Kaistia algarum: one gene and its partner. The protein of the gene in region 1 interacts with the protein of each later gene in a pairwise test. Links are inferred from orthologs where the notes say so. Each region holds a gene or a part of one and is shown in the gene's direction. Other genes may lie near its edges.

Region 1 (6,339 bases):
AAGACCGGCGTTCACGGCATGGGCCGCAACATGGCCGGCGGTCGCGGTGATGACGTGACGCTGAAGGTCCCCGTCGGCACCCAGATCTTCGATGAGGACAACGAGACGCTGATCGCCGACCTGACTCATCCAGGACAGAAGATCCTGCTGGCCAAGGGCGGCAATGGCGGTTTTGGCAATACCCATTTCAAGACCTCGACCAACCAGGCGCCGCGGCGCGCCAATCCCGGCCTTGAAGGTATCGAGCGCTGGATCTGGCTCCGGCTGAAGCTGATCGCCCATGCCGGCCTCGTCGGCCTGCCCAATGCAGGCAAGTCGACGTTCCTTGCCGCCGTTTCCGCCGCGAAGCCCAAGATTGCCGACTATCCCTTCACCACGCTGCATCCCAATCTCGGCGTCGTCCGCATCGACGGCCGCGATTTCGTCATGGCCGATATTCCGGGCCTGATCGAAGGCGCGCATGAGGGCATCGGGCTTGGCGACCGCTTCCTCGGCCATGTCGAGCGCTGCCGCGTTCTGCTGCATCTCGTCGACGGCACGCAGGAAGACCCGGCCGAGGCCTACCGGATCGTGCGCGGCGAACTTGACGCCTATGGCGCCGGTCTTGAAGAGAAGCGCGAGATCGTGGCGCTGTCGAAGGCCGACGCGATCGCGGCAGACGAACTCGAAGGGAAGAAAAAGGCCCTTGCTCGAGCCTGCGGGATGACGCCGCTCGTTCTCTCTGCCGCTTCCGGTGCCGGCGTCGAATCGGCCTTGCGCGTGCTGGCTCGCATCATCGAGGAAGGCAACACCAACGATCCGAACGATGTGCCGGCAGCCAAGGCAGAGGACTGGACGCCATGAGCGCCGCTGTCCTGTCCGCGGACAGCGCCGTGGATATGAAGCCCGAGAACTTTCGCCGTATCGTCGTCAAGATCGGCTCGGCCCTGCTCGTCGACCGCGCCACGGGCCGGCTGCGCGAGGAATGGCTCTCCGCGCTCGTCGACGACGTGGCGGCGCTTGCGTCGGGCGGGCGCGACGTATTGCTCGTTTCCTCGGGGGCGATCGCGCTCGGCCGCGGCGTCCTCGGCCTTCCCGGCGGCATCCTGAAGCTGGAGGAGAGTCAGGCGGCGGCGGCTGTCGGCCAGATCGCGCTCGCCCGTGCCTATTCGGAACGGCTCGACCGCCATTCGATCCGCGCCGGCCAGATCCTGCTGACGCTGGGCGATACCGAGGAACGCCGCCGCTATCTGAATGCTCGCTCCACGATCGGCACGCTGCTGCGTCTCGGCGCCGTGCCCGTGATCAACGAGAACGACACGGTCGCGACCAGCGAGATCCGTTATGGCGACAATGATCGCCTCGCCGCGCGCGTCGCCTCGATGATGGGCGCGGATCTGCTGGTGCTGCTCTCCGACATTGACGGGCTCTATACGGCGCCGCCGCATGCCAATCCCGATGCACGCCTCATCCCGATCGTTCCGAAGATCACGCCCGAGATCGAGGCGATGGCCGGCGGTGCGGCATCGGAATATTCGCGCGGCGGCATGAAAACCAAGGTCGATGCGGCCAAGATCGCGACGGCCGCCGGCGCGACGATGGCGATCGCCCTCGGCAAGCCGCTGCATCCGCTCCGGCAGATTTCCGAGGGCGGCACCGCGACATGGTTCCTGCCCGAGGGCAACCCCGTCACCGAGCGCAAGAAGTGGATCTCCGGCCATCTGGAGACGCGCGGCCTCATCGTGATCGACGCAGGCGCGGTGCGGGCGCTGCGGTCCGGCAAGAGCCTGCTTCCGGCCGGCGTCCGCCGGGTCGAGGGCAGGTTCCAGCGTGGCGATGCGATCATCATCCAGGGGCCATCGGGCGAGGAAGTGGGACGAGGCCTCGTCGCCTATGACATGGCCGACGCCGAGCGCATCGCCGGGCGCAATTCGAACGAGATCGCCGCGATCCTCGGCTATTCGGGGCGCGCGGCCATGGTCCATCGCGACGACATGGCCCTGCGGGGCGAATAGCCGCTTTTCGGGTGGAGCTAGGTCCTCCAGGCAACGATGAAGAGGGTCCTGCGGGACAAACGGGAACGATCATGACGACGACAATGGTGCTGAAGCGAGAGAGCGAAGACGTCGCGGCGGTGATGCAGGCCATCGGCCGCACGGCCCGCGCCGCTGCCCGCAAGATCGCCCTCGCCCCGTCGCACGCCAAGGACACCGCCCTTCGGGCCATGGCCGCCGAGATCCGCGCTTCCGAAACGCGCATCCTGGAGGCGAATGCCTTCGACGTCGCTGCGATCGAGAAGTCCGGCGCGCTTCCCTCCTTCGTCGACCGTGCCACGCTCAGCCCTTCCCGCATCGAAGCGATGGCACGCGGCGTCGAGGAGATCGCCGATCTCACCGACCCCGTCGGCACGGTGATCGCCGCCTGGGACCGGCCGAACGGCCTGCACTTCGAGCGCGTCCGCACGCCGCTCGGCGTCATCGGCGTGATCTATGAGAGCCGTCCCAATGTGACGGCTGATGCCGGCGCACTGTGCCTCAAATCCGGCAATTCCGTGATCCTGCGCGGTGGCTCCGACACCTTGCGCACGTCATCGGTCATCCATGCGGCGCTGGTGCGCGGCCTCGAGGCGGCCGGCCTTCCCGGCGCCGCGATCCAGATGGTGCCCACCGCCGACCGCGCCGCCGTCGGCGCTATGCTGGACGGGCTCGGCGGCTTGATCGACGTCATCGTACCGCGCGGCGGCAAGAGCCTCGTCGCCCGCATCCAGGACGAGGCGCGCGTGCCTGTCTTCGCCCATCTCGAAGGCATCGTTCACATCTATGTCCATTCCGGCGCCGACCTCGCCATGGCGATCCCCCTGATCGTCAACGCCAAGATGCGCCGCACGGGCGTTTGCGGCGCCGCAGAGACGCTGCTCATCGACAAGGCGGTCGCCGCTACCCATCTGGTGCCGATCGTGCGCGCGCTGATCGAGGCCGGCTGCACGATCCGCGGCGATGCCGAGACCTGCCGCCTGGTGCCCGAGGCGTCGCCGGCCGCCGAGCAGGATTGGTCGGCCGAATATCTCGACGCCATCATCGCCGTGAAGGTCGTGGACGGGCTCGACGCGGCGATCGATCATATCGAGACCTATGGCTCGCACCATACCGACGCGATCCTCACCGCGGATCAGGAAGCGGCCGATCGCTTCCTCGCGGAAGTGGATTCAGCCATCGTGCTGCACAATGCCTCGACCCAGTTTGCCGATGGCGGCGAGTTCGGCTTCGGCGGCGAGATCGGCATCGCGACCGGCCGGATGCATGCCCGCGGCCCCGTCGGCGTCGAGCAGCTCACCTCGTTCAAGTACCGTGTTCATGGCGCCGGGCAGACGCGGCCGTGACGTCGGACGATCTGTCCGACCCTTCGCTTCGGCTGGCGCTGAAGCTGCCGCAGGCGAGCGCCGGGCAGCGCATCGGCCTTTTCGGCGGCTCCTTCGATCCGCCGCATGACGGCCATCTGATGGTGAGCCGGGCCGCCATCCGTCGCCTGCGGCTCGACCAGCTCTGGTGGCTCGTAACTCCCGGCAATCCCTTGAAGGAGCATGCACCGGGCGCGCTCGCCCGCCGCGTCGAGGCAGCGCGACAGCTGGCGCGCGGCGAGCCGAAGATTCGCGTCACCGCCGTCGAAGCGGCGCTCGGCACGCGCTTCACTGCCGAAACACTGGCCATCCTGAAGGCCCGGCGGCCGGGCGTGCGCTTCGTCTGGATCATGGGCGCCGACAATCTTCGCCAGTTCCACCGCTGGCGGCAATGGCGCGAGATCGCGTCGATGATGCCGATTGCTGTCCTCGACCGACCCGGCAGCACCTATGCGGCAACCGTTTCGGCTACCGCAACAGCGCTGGCTCCTTACCGAATCGGGGAAGATCGGGCCGGAGCCCTAGCCGGGCTCGATCCGCCCGCCTGGATCTTCCTGCACGGAAGAAGAACGGCCCTTTCCTCGACGGCGCTACGTGCCGCAGGAAAGACACGAGATGAATCATCTTGACCGCGGTTCAAACCGCGTCTTGAAAGCTTCACCTTCTCGTGCCTATGTTTTAGACGGGCAGCCTAGGCTGCTTGGGAGAGTTCCGATCACGGCCCTCTTGAAAGGCCCGATACGCCCTATGGCGAAAGGAAAGAACCACTGACGACGGCAATTCAAACCGAGGCCGCGCTGGAGCGCGTTCCTCATCGGACGGCCGTGCGCCGGCAGATTGCGGCGGACGACGTTCTCAAAATCATCCTCGACAGCCTCGACGATTCGAAGGCGGAGGAGATCGTATCCATCGACATCGCAGGCAAATCGGCATTGGCGGACTTCATGGTCATCGCCACCGGCCGGTCGCAACGCCATGTCGGCGCCATCGCGGATCATATCGCCCGCGATATAGCGGAGGCCGGTGGCCGCGTCGCGAGCGTCGAAGGCATGCCGCATTGCGATTGGGTACTGATCGACGCCGGCGACGTGATCGTCCATGTCTTCAGGCCGGAAGTCCGCAGCTTCTACAATCTGGAGAAGATGTGGTCGTCTGATGCTCCAAAGACCGGGGCGCTGCGTCCGGTAACGGAGAATCCGGCCGGCTGAGCCGGATCGCCCATGCGCATTTCGATCTTCTCGGTCGGACGACTCAAAACGGGCCCCGACCGGCTTCTCGTCGAGCGTTATCTAGAACGCGCCGTCCATGCCGGCCGCAGCCTGAGCCTTGATGTCGTCACTCGGGAATTTTCCGAGAGCCGGGCCGGTCGCGGCGAGGACCGCATGGCCCAGGAAGCGACGATGCTTATCGCCGCCCTCCCGCCCGGCGCCCGGCTGGTCGCCCTAGACGAAGGCGGCCGTGCTCCGACCAGCGTCGAGTTCGCCCGCAAGATCGGACGGCTGCGCGATGACGGGCTCGGTGACCTCGTATTCGCGATCGGCGGTGCCGACGGCCATGGCGCCGCGCTCAAGTCCCGCGCCGACGAGACGCTGGCCTTTGGTCAGATGACATGGCCTCACCAGATCGTCCGCCTGCTGCTCGCTGAGCAGATCTACCGGGCGATGACAATCTTGTCCGGCCATCCTTATCATCGTGAGTGACCGTCGCGCTTCGGCCGCAATTCTTGGCTAGCGAAGCAACAAGCGACGGTAGATTGGCGGTCGACCTTTGGGGTCGCGCTTGCGACCGTCCGGACACCTCCTTCGGGCCGTCGAACGTGCATCGACTTCAGCATTCCGCGCCGTCGCTAAGAGCTGCCGCGTTCGCCGCGCTGCTGCTGGCGCTGCTGTCGCCGGAAGCGCACGCCGCCGATGAAGGCGTCACGCCCGCAAGCACCGCGCCGACAGCGGCGGAACAAAGTGCCCGCCGCGCGGAACTCGACGCGATCACCCGCGACATTGACGTCACAAAAGAGCGACAGGAAGCCTTGCGATCCGAAATCGCAAAGCTCGACAATGACAGCACGTCGTTGACATCGGCGTTGGTCGACACCGGGGAGCGCGCCACCGAACTCGAGAAGAAGATCGACAAGGCCGAGCAGCGCATGAGCAGCCTGCTCGACGAAGAGAAGACGGTCCACGATTCGCTCGCCGCGCGCCGGGGAACCCTGGCCAATGTGCTGGCCGCTTTGCAACGTATGGGCCGCAAGCCGCCGCCCGCCATTGTTGTGCGGCCTCAGGATGCCCTCTCAGCAGTCCGAAGTGCCATGCTGCTAGGGGCGGTGGTACCGGAGCTGCGGGGCGAAGCCATCCAGCTGGCAGGTGACCTCCAGCATCTCCTCGCGCTCAAGGGCGAGCAGGAGCGCGAGCGCGACCGCATGCGCGCCGATTCGACCGCGCTCGCCGAGGAGCGCACGCGGATCCAGCTCCTGGTCGAAGAAAAGAAGAAGGCGCGCGTCGCGTCCGAGCAGCAATTGGCCGACGAGCAATCCCGCTCCGAGCAACTCGCCCGCAAGGCCACCAGTCTCAAGGACCTGATCGCGAGCCTGGAGAAGCAGGTCGCGGCCTCCGCGGATGCCGCCGCGGCGGCAAGCAAGGCCGAAGCCGACAACCAGGCCGCGCTCGAGTCCGGCAAGGCATCGCCGAACCCGGACAGCCTCGGCGCGCGCAACCGCATCGCGCCGGCTGTCGCCTTTGGCAATACCAAGGGCATGCTGCCGATGCCGGTCAATGGGGTCCAGATGAAGGGCTTCGGCGACGCCGACGGACTGGGCGGTACAACGCAGGGAATTTCGATCGCGACGCGCGCCGGGAACGGCGTATCGTCACCCGCCGATGGGTGGGTAGTTTACGCCGGACCGTTCCGGTCCTACGGTCAACTCTTGATCATCAATGCCGGCGGCGGATATCATATCTTGTTGGCAG
Region 2 (6,297 bases), 650 kb from region 1 along the record:
TTCATGCTATCCGCGACCGATCACCGTGGTTTGAAATAGTCGACTGTTCATGTCGAGATAGGGTTGGATATCGACCTTGGGAGTTCCCAGCATGATCGACAAGGCTTTCACTCTGACCCGTCGGCACGGCCTCATCGCCGCAGTTGCCCTTTCCGTGACGGCGTTCGCCGCCCCGGCGCTTGCTGACACGACGCTCCTCAACGTCAGCTACGATCCGACCCGCGAACTCTACAAGGCTTATGACGAAGCCTTCGCGGCGTACTGGAAGGAAAAGACCGGCGAGACCGTGACGATTGAGCAGTCCCATGGTGGATCAGGTGCACAGGCTCGCGCCGTGATCGACGGTCTGGAGGCTGATGTGGTGACGTTGGCGCTCGCGGCAGACATCGACGCGATCGCCAAGAAGACCGGCAAGGTACCTGCCGACTGGGCCACCAAGCTACCCGACAATTCGACGCCCTATACGTCGACGATCGTCTTCCTCGTCCACAAGGGCAATCCGAAGGGCATCAAGGACTGGGATGATCTGATCAAGGACGGCGTCCAGGTGATCACGCCCAATCCGAAGACCTCCGGCGGCGCACGCTGGAACTATCTCGCTGCGTGGGCCTATGCGAACGAGACGTTCGGCGGCGACGAAGCCAAGACCCGCGACTATGTCGGCAAATTGTTCCAGCACGTCCCGGTGCTCGATACCGGTGCCCGCGGCTCGACCACGACCTTCGTCCAGCGCGGCATCGGCGACGTTCTGCTCTCCTGGGAGAACGAAGCCTTCCTCGCGCAGAAGGAACTGGGACCCGACCAGTTCGAGATCGTGGTGCCGTCGATTTCGATCAAGGCGGAGCCGCCGGTCGCCCTCGTTCAGGGCAATTCCGACAAGAAGGGCACGACCAAGGTCGCGCAGGCCTATCTCGACTATCTCTACAGCGACCCGGCGCAGAAGATCATCGCCAAGAATTTCTATCGGCCGGCCAAGCCCTCCGCTGTCGATCCTGCCGATCTGAAGCTTTTCCCCGAGGTCAAGCTGGTCACGATCGACGATCCGCAATTCGGCGGCTGGGCCAAGGTACAGCCGACGCATTTCGCCGATGGCGGCGTCTTCGACCAGATCTACAAGCCGGGCCAATAGGCGTCGATGGCGAACGCAGCTTCCTTTGCTTGGCGCAAGCCGAGTGTCATCCCAGGCTTCGGGCTGACACTCGGCTTCGCCTTGCTGTATCTATCCCTGATCGTCCTGGTTCCACTCGTCGGCCTCGTCGCCAAGACGGCCAGTCTCGGATGGCCACAGTTCTGGGCGATCGCTACCGATCCGCGCACGCTGGCGGCCCTTCGACTTTCCTTCGGCGCCTCCGCGGTGGCCGCCGGCATCAACGCCGTCTTCGGCCTGATCGTCGCGTGGGTGCTGGTCCGGTATGAATTCCCCGGCAAGCGCATCATCGATGCGATGGTCGACCTGCCCTTTGCGCTGCCGACCGCCGTGGCCGGCATCGCGCTGACTGCCATCTATTCCCCGAATGGCTGGATCGGCGTCTACGCGGCGAAGCTTGGAATCAAGATCGCCTATACGCCGATCGGCATCTTCATCGCCCTCGTCTTCATCGGCCTGCCCTTCGTCGTGCGGACGGTTCAGCCGGTGATCGAGGACATGGATCGCGAGATCGAGGAGATGGCGGCGACGCTGGGCGCGAACCGGTTCAAGACCGTCTTCCGCGTCGTCCTCCCGACGCTCGTGCCCGCCCTGCTGACCGGCTTCGCCTTGGCCTTTGCCCGCGCCGTCGGTGAGTATGGCTCGGTGATCTTCATCGCAGGCAACATTCCTTATGTCTCGGAAATCGCGCCGCTCCTCATCGTGATCCGCCTGACCGAGTTCAACTACGCCGCGGCGACCGCGATCGCGACCATCATGCTGGGACTATCCTTCGTGCTGCTGTTCGCGATCAATTTGCTGCAGGCCTGGAGCCGCAGGAGGCTTGGACATGGCTGACGCCGCTCTCGGCCGGCCAGAAGGCGCCGGCAACTTCGAATCGCCGGCGACGGAACGGCGCTGGGTGCGCATCGTGCTGACCCTCGTCGCCATCGCCTTTCTGGCGCTGTTCCTGTTCCTGCCGCTCGTCTCGGTGTTCTACGAGGCCTTCCGGGCCGGGTTTTCCGCCTTCCTGCGCTCGGTCGCCGAGCCGGAAACGGCCTCGGCCATCCGCCTGACGCTGCTCGTCGCCGCTTTTTCGGTTCCGGCCAATATCGTCTTCGGCCTCGCCGCGTCCTGGGCGATCGCCAAGTTCGAGTTCAAGGGCAAGAGCTTCCTGATCACGCTGATCGACCTGCCCTTTTCCATCTCGCCGGTCACCTCGGGCCTCATCTATGTGTTGATGTTCGGCGCGCAGGGCTATCTCGGTCCCTGGCTCTCCGACCACGGCATCCGGATCATCTTCGCCGTGCCGGGCATCGTTCTGGCCACGATCTTCGTCACCTTCCCCTTCGTCGCGCGCGAACTGATCCCGATCATGCAGTCGCAGGGCAATCAGGACGAGGAGGCAGCGCTGTCGCTGGGCGCGAGCGGCTGGAAGACGTTCGTCCGGGTGACGCTCCCGAACGTCAAATGGGCACTGCTCTATGGCGTGCTGCTCTGCAACGCCCGCGCCATGGGCGAATTCGGAGCGGTTTCCGTGGTCTCAGGCCACATTCGCGGCAAGACCAATACCATGCCGCTACAGGTCGAGATTCTCTACAACGAGTATAATTTCGGCGCTGCCTTCGCCGTCGCATCGCTGCTGGCGCTGCTCGCCCTCTTTACACTCATCGTCAAGTCGGTCTTGGAATGGCATTATGCCGACGAGATCGCCGCGACCCGACGCCACTAAGGTGAGATCCATGAACGCGATCACTTCGGTCGATCAGGAGCGGTCGATCGCGCTCGGCGAGCCTGTCGACGTGACGATCGAGAACGTCGTCAAGGCGTTCGGAGAGACTCCGGCTCTGCATGGCGTGTCGCTCGACGTGAAGGCGGGCGAGCTGGTGGCGCTGCTCGGCCCCTCCGGTTCGGGCAAGACGACGTTGCTGCGCATCCTCGCCGGTCTCGATGCGCCGACCGAGGGCCGCGTGCTCTTCGGCGGCGACGACGCGCTCGGCCTGCCGGTGCAGCATCGCAATATCGGCTTCGTGTTCCAGCACTATGCGCTGTTCCGTCATATGACGGTGTTCGACAACATCGCGTTCGGCCTCACCGTGCGTTCCCGTGCCGACCGGCCGGGCAAGGCGGAAATCCGACGGCGCGTGCTCGGCCTCCTCGATCTCGTGCAGCTTTCAGGCCTCGACAAGCGCTATCCGGCACAGCTTTCGGGCGGCCAGCGCCAGCGCGTCGCGCTGGCCCGCGCCCTCGCGATCGAACCGCGCGTGCTGCTGCTCGACGAACCCTTCGGTGCACTCGATGCCCAGGTGCGCAAGGATCTCCGCCGCTGGCTGCGCGAAATCCACGATCGCACCGGCCATACGACCTTTTTCGTCACGCACGACCAGGAAGAGGCGCTGGAACTGGCCGACCGCGTCGTGGTCATGTCCAAGGGCCGCATCGAACAGGTGGGCACGGCGGACGAGATCTACGATTCGCCTGCGACCCCCTTCGTCTTCAGCTTCATCGGCGAATCCTCGCTTCTTCCGGTCGCCATCGTCGGCGGCGAGGCACAGCTCGATGGCGAGCCGCTGGGTCTGTCGGCGCCTGGAACGAGTGCCGGCGTCGCGACGCTCGGCTTTCGCCCGCATGACATCACCATCATCGACGATGGCAGTCCGGCGATTCGCGGGCGCATCGTCGCCGAGCGGCGTCATGGTGCGCGGCGGCGGCTTGACCTCGAAGTGGGCAGCGGTCGCCATCGCGCCGAGATCGACGTTGCCGTCGATCAGGCGCGTCGCGTCGGCGACCCGATCGCCTTCCGCCCGGATCGCTGGCGCATCTTCCCGGCCTGATCGCCTCTTTTCCGCCAGCGTGGTTCCGAATAGTCTCGCCCAGCCGAAAACGGACGGCGGGTCTTGGAGGAAAAACCATGAAGCGATCGCGCGTGAACGAGATCATGCAGGAGGCGGATGAGTTCATCCGTTCGTTCGGCTTCCTGCTGCCGCCGTTCGCCTATTGGACGCCGGAAGAGTTCAAGCGCAATCGCGCCAATGCGAGGGGCGTGATCGACGCGCGCCTTGGCTGGGACATCACCGACTACGGCAAGGAAAAGTTCGACGAGCTCGGCCTCTTCCTGTTCACCGTGCGCAACGGCAACCAGGCGGACCTCGCGACCGGCCGCGGCATGCTCTATGCCGAGAAGATCATGATCTCGCGCCAGGACCAGCTCTCGCCGATGCACCGGCATAATCTGAAGGCCGAGGACATCATCAATCGCGGCGGCGGCACGCTGACGCTGGAATTGTTCATGCCCGATGCCGAAGGCAATATCGACCGCAACGCCGAAGTGACCGTGCCGACCGATGGCGTCGTCCGCAAGCTGCCGGCCGGCGGCATCCTCCGCCTCGATCCGGGCGAGAGCGTCACGCTGCTGCCGGGCGTCTGGCACGCTTTCTGGGGCGAAGGTGCCGACGTGCTCATCGGCGAGGTGTCGACGGTCAATGACGATTTGACCGACAATGTCTTCGCGGAGCCGATCGGCCGTTTTGCGCAGATCGAGGAGGATGTCGAGCCGATGCATCTCCTCGTGGCCGATTACGGAACGTGGCTCAAGGACTGAGGGCCGCTCAGTCCTCGATCCGCTCATGCGCATCGGCCTCGCCGCGCTTCCAGTATCCGGCGGCCTTCATCCATGATTCCAGATGGCCGCGCTCTTCGGTCAGATAGCGGCGCACGGCGCGGGCGACGTTCGTCTCGGCCGCAATGAAGATGAAACCGTCGCCGGGCGGAAGAGGCTGTCCGGCGAGAAGGGCGATGAAAGCGGCGGCGTCATCGGTGCCGGCTTCGCTGCGGAGGCTCCAGAGCGTAGTCCAGTCGGCCTTCGTCTCGATCGCCTGACGCTCAGATGCATCCGCAATCGCGATCGCCGTCAGGATCGGGAGGCCCGGCCGGGCCTCCTCCAGCCAGCGGCCAATCGCCGGAAGTGCCGTCTCGTCGCCGATCAGCCAGTACCAGTCGAAATCGTCGGCAACGACCGCTGATCCGCGCGGGCCACCGATCTCCAGCGGGTCGCCAATCCGCGCCCCGGCCGCAAAGCTCGTGGCCGGGCCTGCCTCATGCAAGGCGAAATCGATCACCAGCGTGCCGGCCTCGCGGTCGAAGCGGCGCGGCGTGAAATCGCGCATCTGCGGACCTTCAGGCGCTGCGAAGAACAGCTTGATGTGGTCATCGGGCGCGAGGCTCTCGAAGCCCTCCATCGTGTCGGCCGAGAAAGTGATCCGCCGCATGCGGGGCGTCACATCCTCGATCGCCTTGACCGTCAGCAGACGGCGCCGCGTTTCATGGCGCACGCGGCGGGCCGCGTGGCGCTGTTCGGTTCCAATATCCATGGCCATTCGGCCTCCAAATCATTCTTACGATATAGCGTAAGATATATATCGAAGGGCACTCAGGCAAGCGAAAGTGACATCATTCAGCGGCGGTCGCCGGGCTTGGCGCCGCTTCGTCGGCATGCACATAGCGCCCGCCAGCCATCCACGACGCGGCGGCGGCCAGGAGGTTGAGGATCAGCGAGAAGGTGAAGGCGAAGACCAGCCCATGCATGAATGGCTCGGCCAGGAGATGCGGGAAGAAGGTCTTGCCGGTGATGACCGCGACACTCTCCTGCGGCAGCGAGGCAAGCGAGGCGGCCGGGATCAGTTCGCCCATCGGATTGTAACCGAGGAAGGCGGCAAAGAGGCTCGCGACTGCCGGTGCAGAAGCCGCATGGCTGGCGATGTCGGCCGGCACCTTCTGGGCGATCAGCGCTGCTTCCATCGATTGCGGCAGCATTTCGGTCAGCCCGGCGATCATCAGGCTGAAGAAGATGCCGATCGACAGCACCTGCCCGGAATTCAGGGTCGTCGCCCGCATGCCGGCGGCCTGACCGCGTTCGGCGGCGGGAACCGAATTCATGATCGCGGTCGAGTTCGGCGCGATGAAGAGGCCGGAGCCGAGGCCGTTCAGGAACAGGAGGAGGGCGAAGAGCGGATAGGAGAAGTCGGGCGGCAGCTCCATGAGCGCGGCGAAAGAGATCGCGCCGATGATCATGCCGCCGACGGCGAAGGGCCGGGCGCCGTGATGGTCGGAGAGATAGCCGGAGACGGGTGTCGCGACGAGGAAGCCGAGCGTCAGCGGCAGCATGAAGATGC

Evidence for each region.
Region 2: the proteins of OSH05_RS11235 (region 1) and OSH05_RS08225 interact in binary tests that used the Escherichia coli proteins (3 or more experiments, as listed by UniProt). The link is inferred for Kaistia algarum from one-to-one orthologs.

Annotation. Positions count from the first base shown.
Region 1 is NZ_JAPKNJ010000001.1:2,331,509-2,337,847, reverse strand. Bases 1,268-4,211 are described here. They hold OSH05_RS11235 (glutamate-5-semialdehyde dehydrogenase), read left to right. Parts: upstream 1,268-2,065; coding sequence 2,066-3,358; downstream 3,359-4,211. Other genes in these bases: rsfS (ribosome silencing factor), read left to right, coding at 4,201-4,211; OSH05_RS11230 (nicotinate-nucleotide adenylyltransferase), read left to right, coding at 3,355-4,005; proB (glutamate 5-kinase), read left to right, coding at 1,268-1,994. In the rest of the region: GTPase ObgE, read left to right, coding at 1-843; more of proB, read left to right, coding at 840-1,267; more of rsfS, read left to right, coding at 4,212-4,584; 23S rRNA (pseudouridine(1915)-N(3))-methyltransferase RlmH, read left to right, coding at 4,597-5,076; OSH05_RS11215 (murein hydrolase activator EnvC family protein), read left to right, coding at 5,130-6,339. UniProt on the Escherichia coli protein: Catalyzes the NADPH-dependent reduction of L-glutamate 5-phosphate into L-glutamate 5-semialdehyde and phosphate. The product spontaneously undergoes cyclization to form 1-pyrroline-5-carboxylate.
Region 2 is NZ_JAPKNJ010000001.1:1,680,692-1,686,988, reverse strand. What follows is about bases 2,013-4,914. They hold OSH05_RS08225 (sulfate/molybdate ABC transporter ATP-binding protein), read left to right. Parts: upstream 2,013-2,868; coding sequence 2,869-3,960; downstream 3,961-4,914. Other genes in these bases: OSH05_RS08215 (siderophore-interacting protein), read right to left, coding at 4,735-4,914; OSH05_RS08220 (D-lyxose/D-mannose family sugar isomerase), read left to right, coding at 4,038-4,727; cysW (sulfate ABC transporter permease subunit CysW), read left to right, coding at 2,013-2,858. Outside these bases: OSH05_RS08240 (sulfate ABC transporter substrate-binding protein), read left to right, coding at 92-1,129; sulfate ABC transporter permease subunit CysT, read left to right, coding at 1,136-1,984; more of cysW, read left to right, coding at 1,977-2,012; more of OSH05_RS08215, read right to left, coding at 4,915-5,502; OSH05_RS08210 (MFS transporter), read right to left, coding at 5,576-6,297. UniProt on the Escherichia coli protein: Part of the ABC transporter complex CysAWTP involved in sulfate/thiosulfate import. Responsible for energy coupling to the transport system.